One region of the Paenibacillus sp. y28 genome, then DNA from elsewhere that is predicted to be linked to it. Evidence: riboswitches for the same ligand, from Rfam matches in the RefSeq annotation. Region 1 holds a riboswitch; each other region holds the start of a gene.

Evidence for each region. Region 1 has a riboswitch for cyclic di-AMP ahead of WBG83_RS14430 (HAD family hydrolase). Riboswitches for the same ligand answer to the same signal wherever they lie in the genome.
Region 2: it holds a riboswitch for cyclic di-AMP, as region 1 does, so the genes downstream of both, WBG83_RS06750 (KamA family radical SAM protein) here and WBG83_RS14430 (HAD family hydrolase) in region 1, are expected to answer to the same signal.
Region 3: it holds a riboswitch for cyclic di-AMP, as region 1 does, so the genes downstream of both, WBG83_RS00855 (APC family permease) here and WBG83_RS14430 (HAD family hydrolase) in region 1, are expected to answer to the same signal.

The regions. Positions count from the first base shown of each region.
Region 1 is NZ_JBBBNV010000017.1:45,375-49,620, forward strand. Features, by position in the region: gene WBG83_RS14425 (mannitol-1-phosphate 5-dehydrogenase) at 199-1,398, opposite strand; gene WBG83_RS14430 (HAD family hydrolase) at 1,641-2,303, opposite strand; cyclic di-AMP (ydaO/yuaA leader) riboswitch at 2,454-2,595, opposite strand; gene WBG83_RS14435 (glycosyltransferase) at 2,831-4,048, opposite strand; gene yyaC (spore protease YyaC) at 4,195-4,246, shown strand, end outside.
Region 2 is NZ_JBBBNV010000005.1:77,995-82,240, forward strand. Features, by position in the region: gene WBG83_RS06745 (ABC transporter substrate-binding protein) at 1-1,083, shown strand, start outside; gene WBG83_RS06750 (KamA family radical SAM protein) at 1,186-2,367, opposite strand; cyclic di-AMP (ydaO/yuaA leader) riboswitch at 2,580-2,727, opposite strand; gene WBG83_RS06755 (uracil-DNA glycosylase) at 2,980-3,666, shown strand; gene WBG83_RS06760 (helix-turn-helix domain-containing protein) at 3,977-4,246, shown strand, end outside.
Region 3 is NZ_JBBBNV010000001.1:197,901-202,146, reverse strand. Features, by position in the region: gene WBG83_RS00865 (sodium-dependent transporter) at 1-265, shown strand, start outside; gene sleB (spore cortex-lytic enzyme) at 629-1,276, shown strand; cyclic di-AMP (ydaO/yuaA leader) riboswitch at 1,616-1,774, shown strand; gene WBG83_RS00855 (APC family permease) at 1,863-3,680, shown strand; gene WBG83_RS00850 (ATP-binding protein) at 3,708-4,246, opposite strand, start outside.

The DNA.
Region 1 (4,246 bases):
AGGCTTGCCGGAGCGGGAGGTGTATTTGTTGCGGGGCCGCAGTGTATGCCCGCTTGAAGGGCGCCGTGTGGCGTCGCATTACAGGGGCCAGCTAGATGGGAAATAGCTCCACGGAAACCAAAGCAGCTCATCCAAGCCCGCTTGTATGTACGGGGAATTGCTGCATGAGTGGATATAGTCCGGATGGATCGCGGGCGGTTACATGGTGCCGATCAGGGGCCGCCGCTGCCTTAAATTATCGTAGCCGGCGGTAATCTGCCTATGCAGGCGGTATACTTCAGGGATGCCCATATGGCGGGTGATAAAGGGGCCGATGCCTTCCTGACGGAGAAATGCCTGCAGCTTGACGGCCTCCGGGTCCTTGGCGTAATCGAACAGCAGGGCCGCCGCGATGGCCGAAGCCAGATGAGGCGCCTCTATACCGTATCTGCAGGCTTGAAGGGCAGGACGAACCAGGCGGTCATTCATGGACAGCTTGCGGAGCGGGGAGCGGCCGACCCGGACGATTTTGTCGGTTAAGCCGGGATTTGCAAACCGCTCTAGCGTTTTATGAATGTACTGGGTATGCTCCTGTTCATCCAACTCATATTTATGAACCAGCAGACTGCCCGTTTCGTGCAGCACTTGCCGGACCTTTTCCCGAATTCGCGCATCCTTCATTGCTTGTTGAATGGTCTGGTACCCCGCCAGATAACCGTAGTACGCAGCAGTGCAATGCCCGGTATTGACGGTGAACAGCTTCCGCTCCACGAACGGCTCAAGCGAGTCCACGTACCGCACGCCTTTGATTTCCTGGAAGCCCTTTTTCAGCTCCGCCCGGTGAATAATCCACTCGTAGAACGGCTCGACCTTAACCGTCAGCGGATCGCCCGGCGGCTGAACCGGAACAATCCGGTCTACACTGGTATTCGGAAACGAGACATAGCGCTCTGCCGCCGCATGTGTTTCCGGCTTCAAATACGTATATACCCATTTTTTAAGCTGCGAGCTGCCGCCGACCGCGTTCTCGCATGCAATGACATGCAGGGGGCGCACATTTTCTTCCAGGCGCCGTTCAATGCCCTGCGCGATAGCCTCAGCGATATGGGGCAGGGAGGCTGTGCCGACCGCAGTCGTAATTAAATCGGCTGTGGCGATGTTCTCCATGAGAGCTTCATCGTTTTGAACGTGGACGGCGGTTATATTTTTGACAATGGCGGTATCTTCGGCTTCATTCGCCAGGGTGACGGTATATTGTTGTTCCTGCTGCAGGAGCGCCACTTGCTCTTTATTCCGGGCTACAAAACAAACCTCGTATCCGGAACGGGACAGCATCAGCCCGATAAAGCCCCTGCCGATGTTTCCCGCCCCGAAGTGTACAGCTTTTCTCGGAGTTTGTTCTTTAAATAAAGGGTTCAATGGTCATCTCTCCTCTCGGATTGCAATTCCACTCCTTATGTGCACCGTTTGATATATTTATCTGAATATTCTGAAAATAAATCCAAGATCAATCCTGATTTCAATCGGCTGTTTTTTATAAGAATATCGGCCTGCTCTCCGTTGGATTTGAAAAGCTCATTCTCCTGCCTATGAACACAGATCGAATCCGGCTCCTGAACGTTATCATGTCCTTAGGAGCGGCGGACCGATGAACGGATGCTTTACCGGCCGGCGGCGGTTTCCAGCATCATCTCGAAATCCAGATCGCTTAAGGCGTCAAGACGAAAGCGCGATTTACCGAAAGGAAGGTGCTTTGTAATTCCGTTCGGAATAATAATGCAGTCCATTCCGGCGGCTTCGGCGGCTTTGGCTCCATTGGGAGAGTCTTCGACGGCGATGGCTTCATTTGCGTCAACACCGAGGCATTGGAGGGCTTGGAGATACAATTCGGGGTCCGGCTTCACACGCTGGACGTTATCTGCAGTACGAATGCAATCAAAATAGCGGTCAAGATCCAGCTGTGCTAAGTATTTGTCCACCCAGGCTCTGGAGGAGCTGGAGGCCAGACCGATCTTGAGTCCGGCGGCTTTAGCCTGATCGAGATAGCTGCGTATTCCCGGCCGGATTTGTTCTTTCTCCATCAGAAGATCGTGCTGCTTGTGAATAAATGATTTGAATTGTTCCCGGTCAATCGGCAGGTTTAATTCGGTGATTAAATACTCGTAGGGATTAAAGGTGTGCAGGCTCGTTCCGATACACTGCGAGTACATCTCCAGTGTCAAATCGACGTCGTACGTCTTGTAGGCGTCCCGAAAGGCAACGTACCACGCCGTTTCAGTGTCGATAATCGTTCCGTCAAAATCAAAAATAATGGCTTTCAACATATTTCCCGTCTCCCTTCACGGATTGGTTTTCGCAGGCCAAAGTGAAGCAGTGAGGCGCGGGGGCAGCGGCCAGTTCCGGCAAGGGTCCATAAACGCAAAAAAGACCCCTGGTTAGGGCCCAGACTCTACTTTAAATGTAAAAGCAAAGAAACGACCCATCTTCTGCTGACGAGGTTAGCTGACGGACTCGGGTAGATGGTACCCTGCATTCAAATCAATAAATGCTTCGCCCCAAAAAAACTGGTTCCCCCGCTTTCCGGTATGGCAGCCGGAAACTAAGCGTATGGTTATAATAAATCGAATGTTCAGAAAAGTCAAGTTTTGTATCAAAATTTGTGATGGTATATTACATCTGCTTTCCCGCACTTTTAACAAGGGTTATGCGACAGCCGGGGGGATGATGCCTGGAATGACAGGATGCGTAGCGAGGAAGCTCCAGCGGCTCGGTTCCTTGCAGGGCAGCGGCCGTTCGGCCGTCAAACAGAACAGGCCATCCTCCGCTGCGGAGAAGGGCCTGTACTCTGCACTTACCATTTTTTGCTTAGAAATTTCAGCTCCTCCAGCGAATAAAACGTCCCTCTCCAGGTAATGCCGCCCCTGCGCAGGGTCAGGAACACCGCCCGGATAAACGTATATGCCATCACCAGCGCGGCCAGCGGCAAGAACGGCGCTTCGATGCCGGAGCTGCGGGAAAGCTTGCGGATAAAGACGGCATATAAACTAAGCATGATTGCGATGCTGGCCAAATACGCGGCAGATACCCAAGGTCCTCCGAACCAATATGCGATCCAGATGCCGGCGAAAGGAAAAACGAAAAAGAGCAGCTGCAAAAGGATGCCCAGCAGTGCATAACCGAGCCGGTAATCGAAGCCGGAGAACAAATTTTTCTCCAGGCCTGTAATCGCCTTGCTGATATTCGGATACCATTCGACCTCGGCGCTGTCAAGCCCGAGCAGGAACCGCTGCCGCAGCCCGCTGCGCTTCACCTGCATGCCGAGCTGGAGATCATCGTCCGGACGCATAGCGAAGGCCCGGTGTGTGCCAATCCGCTCATAGGCATCACGGCGGATTAAATTAAAGGCGCCGATGCCGATGCCGAAGCGGCGCTGCTTGTCCCGGTTGGCCCGCCACGGACGGAAAAACATAAAAAACGTAAAGAAGAAAAACGACACAAATTGCTTCAGCATCCAATCTCCTGTCTTGATGGTCGGGGCCAGGGTTAGATGGTCCGTCTCATGCTGCTGCATATATGCAACAGCGTCGCGAATCGCATCCGGCTGAAGGTTGACATCCGCGTCGGCAAACAGCAGATACTTTCCTTTGGCTTGCAGATAGCCTTGATACAAGGCGTGATTTTTGCCGATCCAGCCTTTGGGCAGTGACGTGATATGAATAATTCGCATCCGCAGCCCGGTAGATTCCTTCTGCTCCGTCCATTTTTTGAGCTCGTTCAGCTTTAGTCCGGTCGTATCCGTCGAACGGTCATTAACCGCGATAATCTCGATTTTCGGATACGACTGCGCTTCCAGCCGCCGCACCGTCTCGGCAATGGACGATTCCTCCTCCTTTGCCGCCACGATAATGGATACAAGCGGCAAATCGCCCGATCCGGGCTCATCGGTTGCAGCCGGCAGCGGCTCAATGGCGGGCAGACCGTTTGTCACCTCATATAGCATATAAAACCAATACAGCAGCGTGACCAGCGCCAGCGAAGCGGCTCCCCAGCTTATCCATGTCACCCACATACGCGCACCTCCCGGCAATTGTGAGCCTTTTCATACATTTTATATCGGAATGGATGTGGCTATATTGTACCTTTTTTAACGGGCAATATAAAATACAAGGAGAGCTGCCGTCAGGCAACACAGAAAAAGAAGGGGGAGAAGTCCGTTTGAAGGAACAAGGCAGGTACCGGAGGAACATTACGGGAGAGCAGCTGGCCG
Region 2 (4,246 bases), on a different contig from region 1:
TACTATGTTCCGAAGGTGTACCTCATCCCGGAGCGGGTGCCGATGATCCGCAAGGACTGGATGGATAAAGTGAACCTGCCGATGCCGGGGACGAAGGAGGAATACATCGCCTTATTGAAGGCATTTAAGGAGCAGGACCCCAACGAGAACGGAAAAGCCGATGAGCTTCCGACGGTAGGCCGCGAGCTCGGGACCTGGATGGATCATACGTTTGCGATGTATGGCGTTGCGATGTGGGAAGGGAAGCCGGAGTGGGACATCTACGAGGGCAAAATCGGGTACGCGGGGACGACGGCCAATATGAAGGCCGCTATCGGCTTCCTGCGGGAGCTGTATGCCAAGAAGCTGCTCGATAACGAGACATTCCTGAACAAGGGCGACGTCTGGCAGGCCAAAATCAACAACAATCTCGTGGGCAACTGGTATCATCTCCCGGCTTCCTTGAAGGATAAGGTGGACGCGATGCGCAAAACAGCGCCCAAGGCTTATATTGCCGGTCTCCCTCTGCCCAAGGTGGATGGCTTTACCGGATTTGTAACCCAGAAAAGCATCGGCGAAGCCGAATGGCTGATTCCGAAATCGGCCGAGAAGCAGGCGCCGCACTCGCTCAGGCTGCTGGATTTCTTTTATGACCCGGCTAATGAAGAGTTTGTGCTGTTCGGGCTGGAAGGGCTGCAGCATGAGGTTGTCGGCGGCAAGAAGAAGCTGCTGCCCCAGACGGACGATAAGCCGCTGGCGCTGGGGATGCTGAACTATACGACGAAGGAATCGATGGATAAGCGGATTGAACAGCTGTATTCCGAAGCGGATGCCCGGATGGTGAAGGATATATTCGCCGTAGGGATGAAGGATGCCCGCAGAATTGCCGGAGACGGCATGCCGAGCTCGGTGTACGAGGGATACCCGGACATTCAGTCGCACAAGCTGTACCAGGAATATTTGACCAAGATTGTAATTGGGGAGTGGCCGATCGACAAGTTCGACGAGTATGTGGACAAATGGAAAAAATCAGGCGGCGACGCCGTAACCAAACGGGTTCAGGACTGGTACGGCAAAGTGCAGGGCAATAATCAGCAAAAATAACAGGACACGGCCATGCCGCGAGGAAAACGCGGGCATGGCCGTCCTTATGAGGGAAGCTGCTTTCAATGAATCAGCAAACGCTGTCTGCATGTCATCATCCGGTTATCCGGTTATCCGGGAATGCTCCGCGACCGGCCTCAAATCTTCCAGCTCGTTGACGGAGACGATGTCCGCACGTTTTTTGTGCGGCTTGCTCCAATACTGCTCGCTGCCCGGCAGATCATCGAACCATGCCGCTGTTTTTGGACAATCCAGCACCATGAATTTGCCGTAATCGCCATCGCGGGACTGGTGGTACTTCAGGTACGCTTTGCCGTCCTCGATGGCGAGAATTTCGATTTTGCCGGACGTATGGCTCATCGAGAGACGAATACGCTTGCCGAGCCCGGAGGTCAGGGCTTTGGCTTCTTCGGTGATGCGGTATGCCTGCTCCAGCGGCAGAACGAAATCGCAATTCCCGGCGACCGGTCGGTTAATGAAGAAGTAGTACGGGGTTACGCCCGCCGTTGACAGCTTATCCAGCAGCTCGCCAAGAACGGCGGGATCATCATTGATGCCCTTCAGAATCGGCGTCTGATTTACGACGACGGCGCCGGCCTGATGCAGCGCCTCGAAGGCGCGCCGGGCTTCGGCGGTAATTTCCCGCGGATGGTTAATATGAGCCATGATGTAGATGCGCTTCTCTGCCGTGGAGAACTCGGAAATCGTCTGAAGCAGCGCTTCATCCTCATAGATGCGCATCGGATTAAATACAGGCAGCTTGGAGCCGAAGCGGATGATGTTAACATGCTCCAATTGGCGCAGCCGCTCCAGAATGGCGCGTATCTTCGGTGTGCCGAGAATGAGGCTGTCGCCGCCGGTCAAGAGCACGTTGCTGATTTCCTTGTGACGGCTAATATAGTCCAGACCCGGCTCCATATCCGGCACGGCCTCCTTCACATCGTTGCGGAACAGGCGCTTGCGGAAGCAGTAGCGGCAGTACGCGCCGCAAACCTCCGAGACGATGAGCAGCGCGGTGGTCCGGTATTTGTGCTGACAGCCGGGCACGACATAGTTTGTATCCTCGTCCGAAGCGTCCCAGCGGCCGTATTCCAGCAGCTCGCCCTTGTTCGGAATAACGAGCTTGCGAATCGGATCGTCCGGGTCGTCCCAGTGAATAAGGTTCAAGTAATAGTCGTTGACGCGGAATACGAATTTGTCCGTAATTTGCATCAGCTGCTTCCGTTCTTCACTCGGAATAGCTGTAATTTTACCAATATCCGTGATGTACTTTGGCTGCGGCATTATGCATTCCTCCTCATGGGTTCATTCGTACGCGTGAGCGCCGTCAGATACGGATGCGGGGTGTGCGGAACCGGCACTTCTCAACCTCCTTTTCTTCAAAAATACAGCGAATGGCAAAGAGCCCCCACACGCAGGGCTATCGCCACCTCTGCCAGCAAGGGCCAAAAAAAGCACAAAAAGACCCTATACGGGTCAATCATTGCAGACTCCTTCAATTGACCCATCTCCTGCTGACGAGGTTAGCTGACGGACTCGGGAAAGATGGTTCCCTACGGTGCCTGGAAGAGCACTCGATTCGCCCCAAAAACATTGGTTCCCCCGCTTTCCGGAGCAAGGCCGGAAATTAAGCGTAGTGTTAGTGTAGCGGAGTGTACCTGAGAAGTCAATGAAATATTTTGAAAATTAAAACATTTGGCTGCGGTCAGCCGGGAAGCGGCGGCGGGCTCTAGGCCGAACGGAGGTAGCGGCTTTATCCCATTCGGGATATAATCGAACTACACAGGCTGAACAAAGGGAATCCCGAGAAACACCGGAACGGCAATAGCGGATAAGCCTTCGTTCAGCTTGCTTCGGAACCCGGCAGAAGACTGGAACAGGAGGAACAGTGAAGGAATGACAGCCATCTTAAACAATGATTGGGCGCCGCTGCTCAATGCGGAGTTCTCCAAGCCTTATTACATCAAGCTGCGTGAGTTTTTGAAAAAAGAGTACGGGAGCGGTCCCATCCACCCGGACATGTATGATATTTATTCCGCTCTTCACTTAACCCCCTATGAGGATGTCAAGGTCGTTATTCTCGGACAAGACCCGTATCATGGCCCGGGCCAGGCGCATGGGCTGAGCTTCTCCGTGAAGCCCGGTGTGGATATTCCGCCCTCGCTGCGCAACATGTACAAGGAGCTGCAGCAGGATCTCGGCTGCACAATACCGAACCATGGCTACCTGGTGCATTGGGCCAAGCAGGGCGTGCTGCTGCTGAATACAGTCCTGACGGTCCGTTCCGGCCAGGCGAATTCGCATAAGGGCAAGGGCTGGGAAATGTTCACCAATGAGATTATTGCGTGCCTGAACCGGCGGGCCAAGCCGATTGTGTTTATTTTATGGGGCAATCATGCGCTGCAGAAGCGGGAGCTCATTGATGCCGGCCGCCATTTTATTATTTCTTCCGTTCACCCGAGCCCGCTGTCGGCCAGCAGAGGCTTTTTCGGCAGCCGCCCGTATTCAAGGGCAAATGCCTATCTGCAGGAAATCGGCAGCGAGCCGATCGACTGGCAAATTCCTGATTTGCCGCAGGTATGATGCTTGGATTGGAAAATGATGGACTTTCCGGAGGCTGTAAAGCCTTGACGGGCACAGCCATGCAATGAATATTGGCCCGGCTCCAGTGAATGACCCGGAACGGCAGTCCTGCAGCGATGAAGCTTCGGGACGGCCGTTTTCCAATTTTATCTCCCGTCCTGAGAGAATACATTGATTTAGCGCATCTGTTTCTGGAAATAATATCGGTTGAACATTCGAGGGAACACGATATAATATGAATAGGTAAACCGCTTTACCTTTGACTTGGCCTGCTGGGTCGGCAAGCTATCTATGAGGAGCAACGATGCGCATGAAAAAAACATGGTATAACCGTCTGCTGCTGTCCTACTTCCCGGTTCTACTCATTACTGTAAGCGTTATCATTTTTATATTTGTGTCCATGATGAGCGAGGTTTCCATCAAGGAAACCGAGAAGGCGAACCGGATTTTTTCCAGCTATGTCATTCATTCGATGGAAACGTCGTTGAAGGGCATTGAACGGATGGTGCTTGATGCGATTGTCAGCGACGAAGCGTTTTACAGCTTTTTTGTCCGGAATCAGCAGTCTGAGTCCGGGCTG
Region 3 (4,246 bases), on a different contig from region 1:
ATTATCGGTAGGCGGTGTGCTCGGCTCTTTCACCTTGTGGGGCAAAACTTATTTCGACTGGGTCGATTTTATTACAGCGTATATGATGATGCCGTTGGGTGGTCTTGTTGTCACGCTGTTTACAGGCTATATGTGGAAGCGTGCCGGAGAGGAGGCCGGCTTGTCCGGCGGGTGGTACCGGGCCTGGATGTTCCTGCTGCGGTACGTGGCGCCCATTTTAATCCTTCTGATTTTCTTATACTTTATGGGACTGCTTTCGTTTTAAACGTTTTATCTGCTTCTGTTGGAGGAACCATAACCATTATAAATTTTAATAATAAATGTGACTAGCAGAATGCCGTTTATGCGGGGCTGAGAAAATGCCATCGATAACGGCATTTCTTTCAATTCAACCTTTATTTTCAACGGGAAATGCCGTGGATTTCGGCTTCTAAAGGGCTTATAGCCCATCTCGGCCGTCATTGATTATTCTCTGTAGGGCAAGAAGTGATTTATTAAAATATGGTATAAATATCTCATGATCTCCCATGGTAATTCCATGTAAATTCTAAAAATGGGTTCCGCAGGTACTTTTCGTGTGCTACAATCAACCGCAGCGAGCTGACAGACTAAGGAGGTATGATACCACATGAAGAAGCAACGCTGGATGACGCTGTTGATGGCACTGCTGATGCTGTGGGGTGTTTCAGCAACCGCCGTCAATGCTGCCGCGCCTGCGACATTGCGTTACGGAGATTCCGGACCGGATGTGCCCGATTTGCAATACAGGCTGAAAACCCTGGGCTATTTCAACACGAATGTTACCTCGTTCTACGGCCCGGTAACATTCGAGGCCGTGAAGCAATTTCAATCCGATTACGGGTTAACCAACGACGGTGTCACAGGCCCAACGACCTGGAATATTCTCAAAAAGGTTTCCGTTAATCAGCATGAACTTGATTTGCTCGCCCGCATCATTTACGCTGAAGCCCGAGGAGAGTCGTATGAGGGTCAGGTAGCGGTAGGAGCCGTGGTAATGAACCGCTTGGCAGCCTTATCGTTCCCGAATACGATTCAGGGGATTATTGAACAGCCCGGCGCATTTACAGCCGTGGATGACGGCCAGTACCGCCTGAAGCCGGATGAAACCGCCTATCGCGCGGCATTGGATGCCGTAAGAGGCTACGATCCGTCCAAAGGGGCATTGTACTATTTCAATCCGAAAACCGCGACGTCGTCCTGGATATGGTCCCGTGAACAGATTGTGCAAATCGGCAACCATATTTTTGCCGTTTAACAACGGAAAGGCATGTAAAAAAGAGCGCTGCGGCGCTCTTTTTTTTCTGAAAGAAAGGGGCTGCTGGTTCTGGCAGGCATAGCTTTTGCAGCGAAGCAGCGCTCGGTCCGAACAGAGCTTCAGGGCAGCCGAGCTGTTAGATTCCATTGGCCTTTCGTCCTTCTTTTCCGCTTTTATCAAAATCAAGCAAATCGGGGATAATACCCGATAACGAAACAAAACAAACTTTTTTGTGCGTGAAATGAGCTCTGCATTCGCAAATTTGTATCCAAATGACGATTAACGCGGCTTTACGGATCCACCCGGCATCCCTTATGATTAGCTCTTGTAAACACCGGATTTTGAACAGAGCTGAATTTTCGTTATGAAAAACGGGGGAACCAACCGGCGGCGTCAAAGCCGCTAATGGGGTGAATCGGCCAATGCCGCAAGGCATGGTCGTAGGGCAGCCACAGCCCGAATCCGACAGCTAACCTCGTAAGCGTAAAGTGGGATATGAACACATGCGGGCAAGCATGCGGATCAATATCCGCATGTTTTTTTATTGCCGTTTATCTGGTGCGAAGAAAGCGGGGATGGCATTGCCATGGTTAACAAATTAAAACGATTCCTGATCGGCCGGCCGATGAAATCAACGGAGCTGGAGGGGGAAAAGCTCAGCAAGCTGAAGGCGCTCGCGGTGCTCTCCTCAGATGCCCTATCATCCGTCGCCTACGGGACAGAGCAGATTCTGATTGTGCTCATGGCGGCCGGATTTGCCGCGGTGTGGTATTCCATCCCCATCTCGATTGCCGTGCTGGGCCTGCTCACCATTCTGGTGCTGTCTTACCGGCAAACGATTTTCTCCTACCCCTCGGGCGGGGGAGCTTATATCGTAGCCAAGGACAATCTGGGCACCTCAACCGGGTTAATCGCCGGCGGCTCGCTCCTGGTAGATTATATTCTCACGGTAGCGGTCAGCTCTTCGGCCGGAACGGATGCGATTACCTCCGCGTTCCCCGAGCTGCACGACCACCGTGTGCTCATCGCGCTGGTGATGATCATGTTCTTGACCCTTATGAACCTGCGCGGGATCACAGAGTCGGCTTCTTTTCTGGCGATTCCGGTTTATTTGTTCGTCCTTTCGATTTTCGTGCTGATTATAAGCGGAACGATGAAATACGCGCTGGGCGGGGGACATGCGGAGGTGCCGGAGCTGGGGGCTGCAGTATCGAACATCAGCCTGTTTCTGCTGCTGAAGGCGTTCAGCTCCGGCTGCTCCGCTCTGACCGGCGTAGAGGCGGTATCGAACGCGATTCCGAACTTCAGGCAGCCCGCCGAGCGTAATGCAGCCAAGACCCTTCTGATGATGGGATTAATTCTTGGAATCATGTTTATCGGAATCAGCCTGCTGGCTTATTGGTACGGGATCACTCCGCAAATGAAGGAGACGGTCGTTTCTCAAATCGCTGAGGCGACCTTCGGACGAGGCCTTATCTATTACTGGATACAGGGCGTGACGGCGTTAATTTTATTTCTGGCCGCCAACACGGCTTACTCCGCGTTTCCGCTGCTGGCGTATATGCTGGCAAAGGATAAATTTATGCCGAATATGTTTATGGCCCGGGGGGACCGGCTCGGCTTCTCCAACGGCATTATTTTTCTTGGTGTGCTGTCCGCGCTGCTCGTGATCGTATTTGACGGGCATACGGAAAACCTGATTCCGCTCTATGCGGTGGGCGTGTTTATTCCGTTTACGTTGTCCCAGCTTGGTATGATGGTGCGTTGGCTGAAGCATAAACCGTCCGGCTGGATCGGGCGTTTTGCGGTGAATACGGTAGGGATGCTCACCACCTTGACCATTACGCTCATTTTTATTTTTACCAAGTTTAGTCAGGTGTGGATGGTGTTTATTTTCCTGCCGCTGGTCATCTTCCTATTTCACCGGATTCGCTCTCATTACCGCAACACGGCCGATCAGCTGCGAATCGATTTGGCGAAGGATAAGCCGGTCATTAAAGGCAGTACCATTGTAGTGCCGGTGGCCGGCATAACCCGTGTGGTGCTCCATTCCATCAGCTACGCGCGATCGCTCACGGACAATGTTGTGGCTGTTTATGTGGGCTTCGACGAGGAGGATATCCGCAAGATGGAGCAGCGCTGGGAGGAGTGGAACCCCGGTGTACGGCTCATTACCTTACGTTCCCGCTACCGCAGTATTCTGCGCCCGCTCTATAAGTTTATTGAAACGGTAGAGTGGAAAACAGCCGAAACGGATCATATTACAATTCTGATTCCGCAGTTTATTACCCGGTACTGGTGGCAAAATATTCTGCACAACCAGACGAGCTTGCTCATTCGGGCCTACTTGTTTGCTCATAAGGATATCGTTATCGCGACGGTGCCTTTTCATATGAATAAATAATGGCACGAAGGCGCAGAGGGAAACCAATCAGACTGCAGCCAGCTCGTCCGGCTGGTGAATGCGAAGCATAATTTCAACGGTGGTGCCTCGATTCACTTCACTGGAAATAGTCAGGGTGCCCTGATGGGCCTCAATAATCCGGTAGCAAACCATTAAACCAAGCCCGGTTCCTGCAGATTTCGTGGAAAAAAACGGCTCGCCGAGCCGGTTCAAATGCTCCTGAGGGATGCCGGGGCCGTTATCTTCAATACGAATACAGACATGGCCCCGGGGATGAGGCTCGAAGCTAATGCGGATGTCTCCGCCGCCGCTCATGGCCTCGATCGCATTTTTCAACAGATTCAGGAACACCTGCTTGATTTGATTCTCATCACAGACCACCTTCGGCACCTCGATTTCCCACTGGCTATGAATGGATACATTGTTCAAAATGGCTTGCGTGTCCACAAGGAGCAGTATGCCTCTCATAATGTGGCGAATGTCATGATCAGCCAGCTGCAGCAGCTGCTGGGGCTTGGAGAGAAGCATAAATTCGCTGACAATATAATTGATGCGATCCAGCTCGC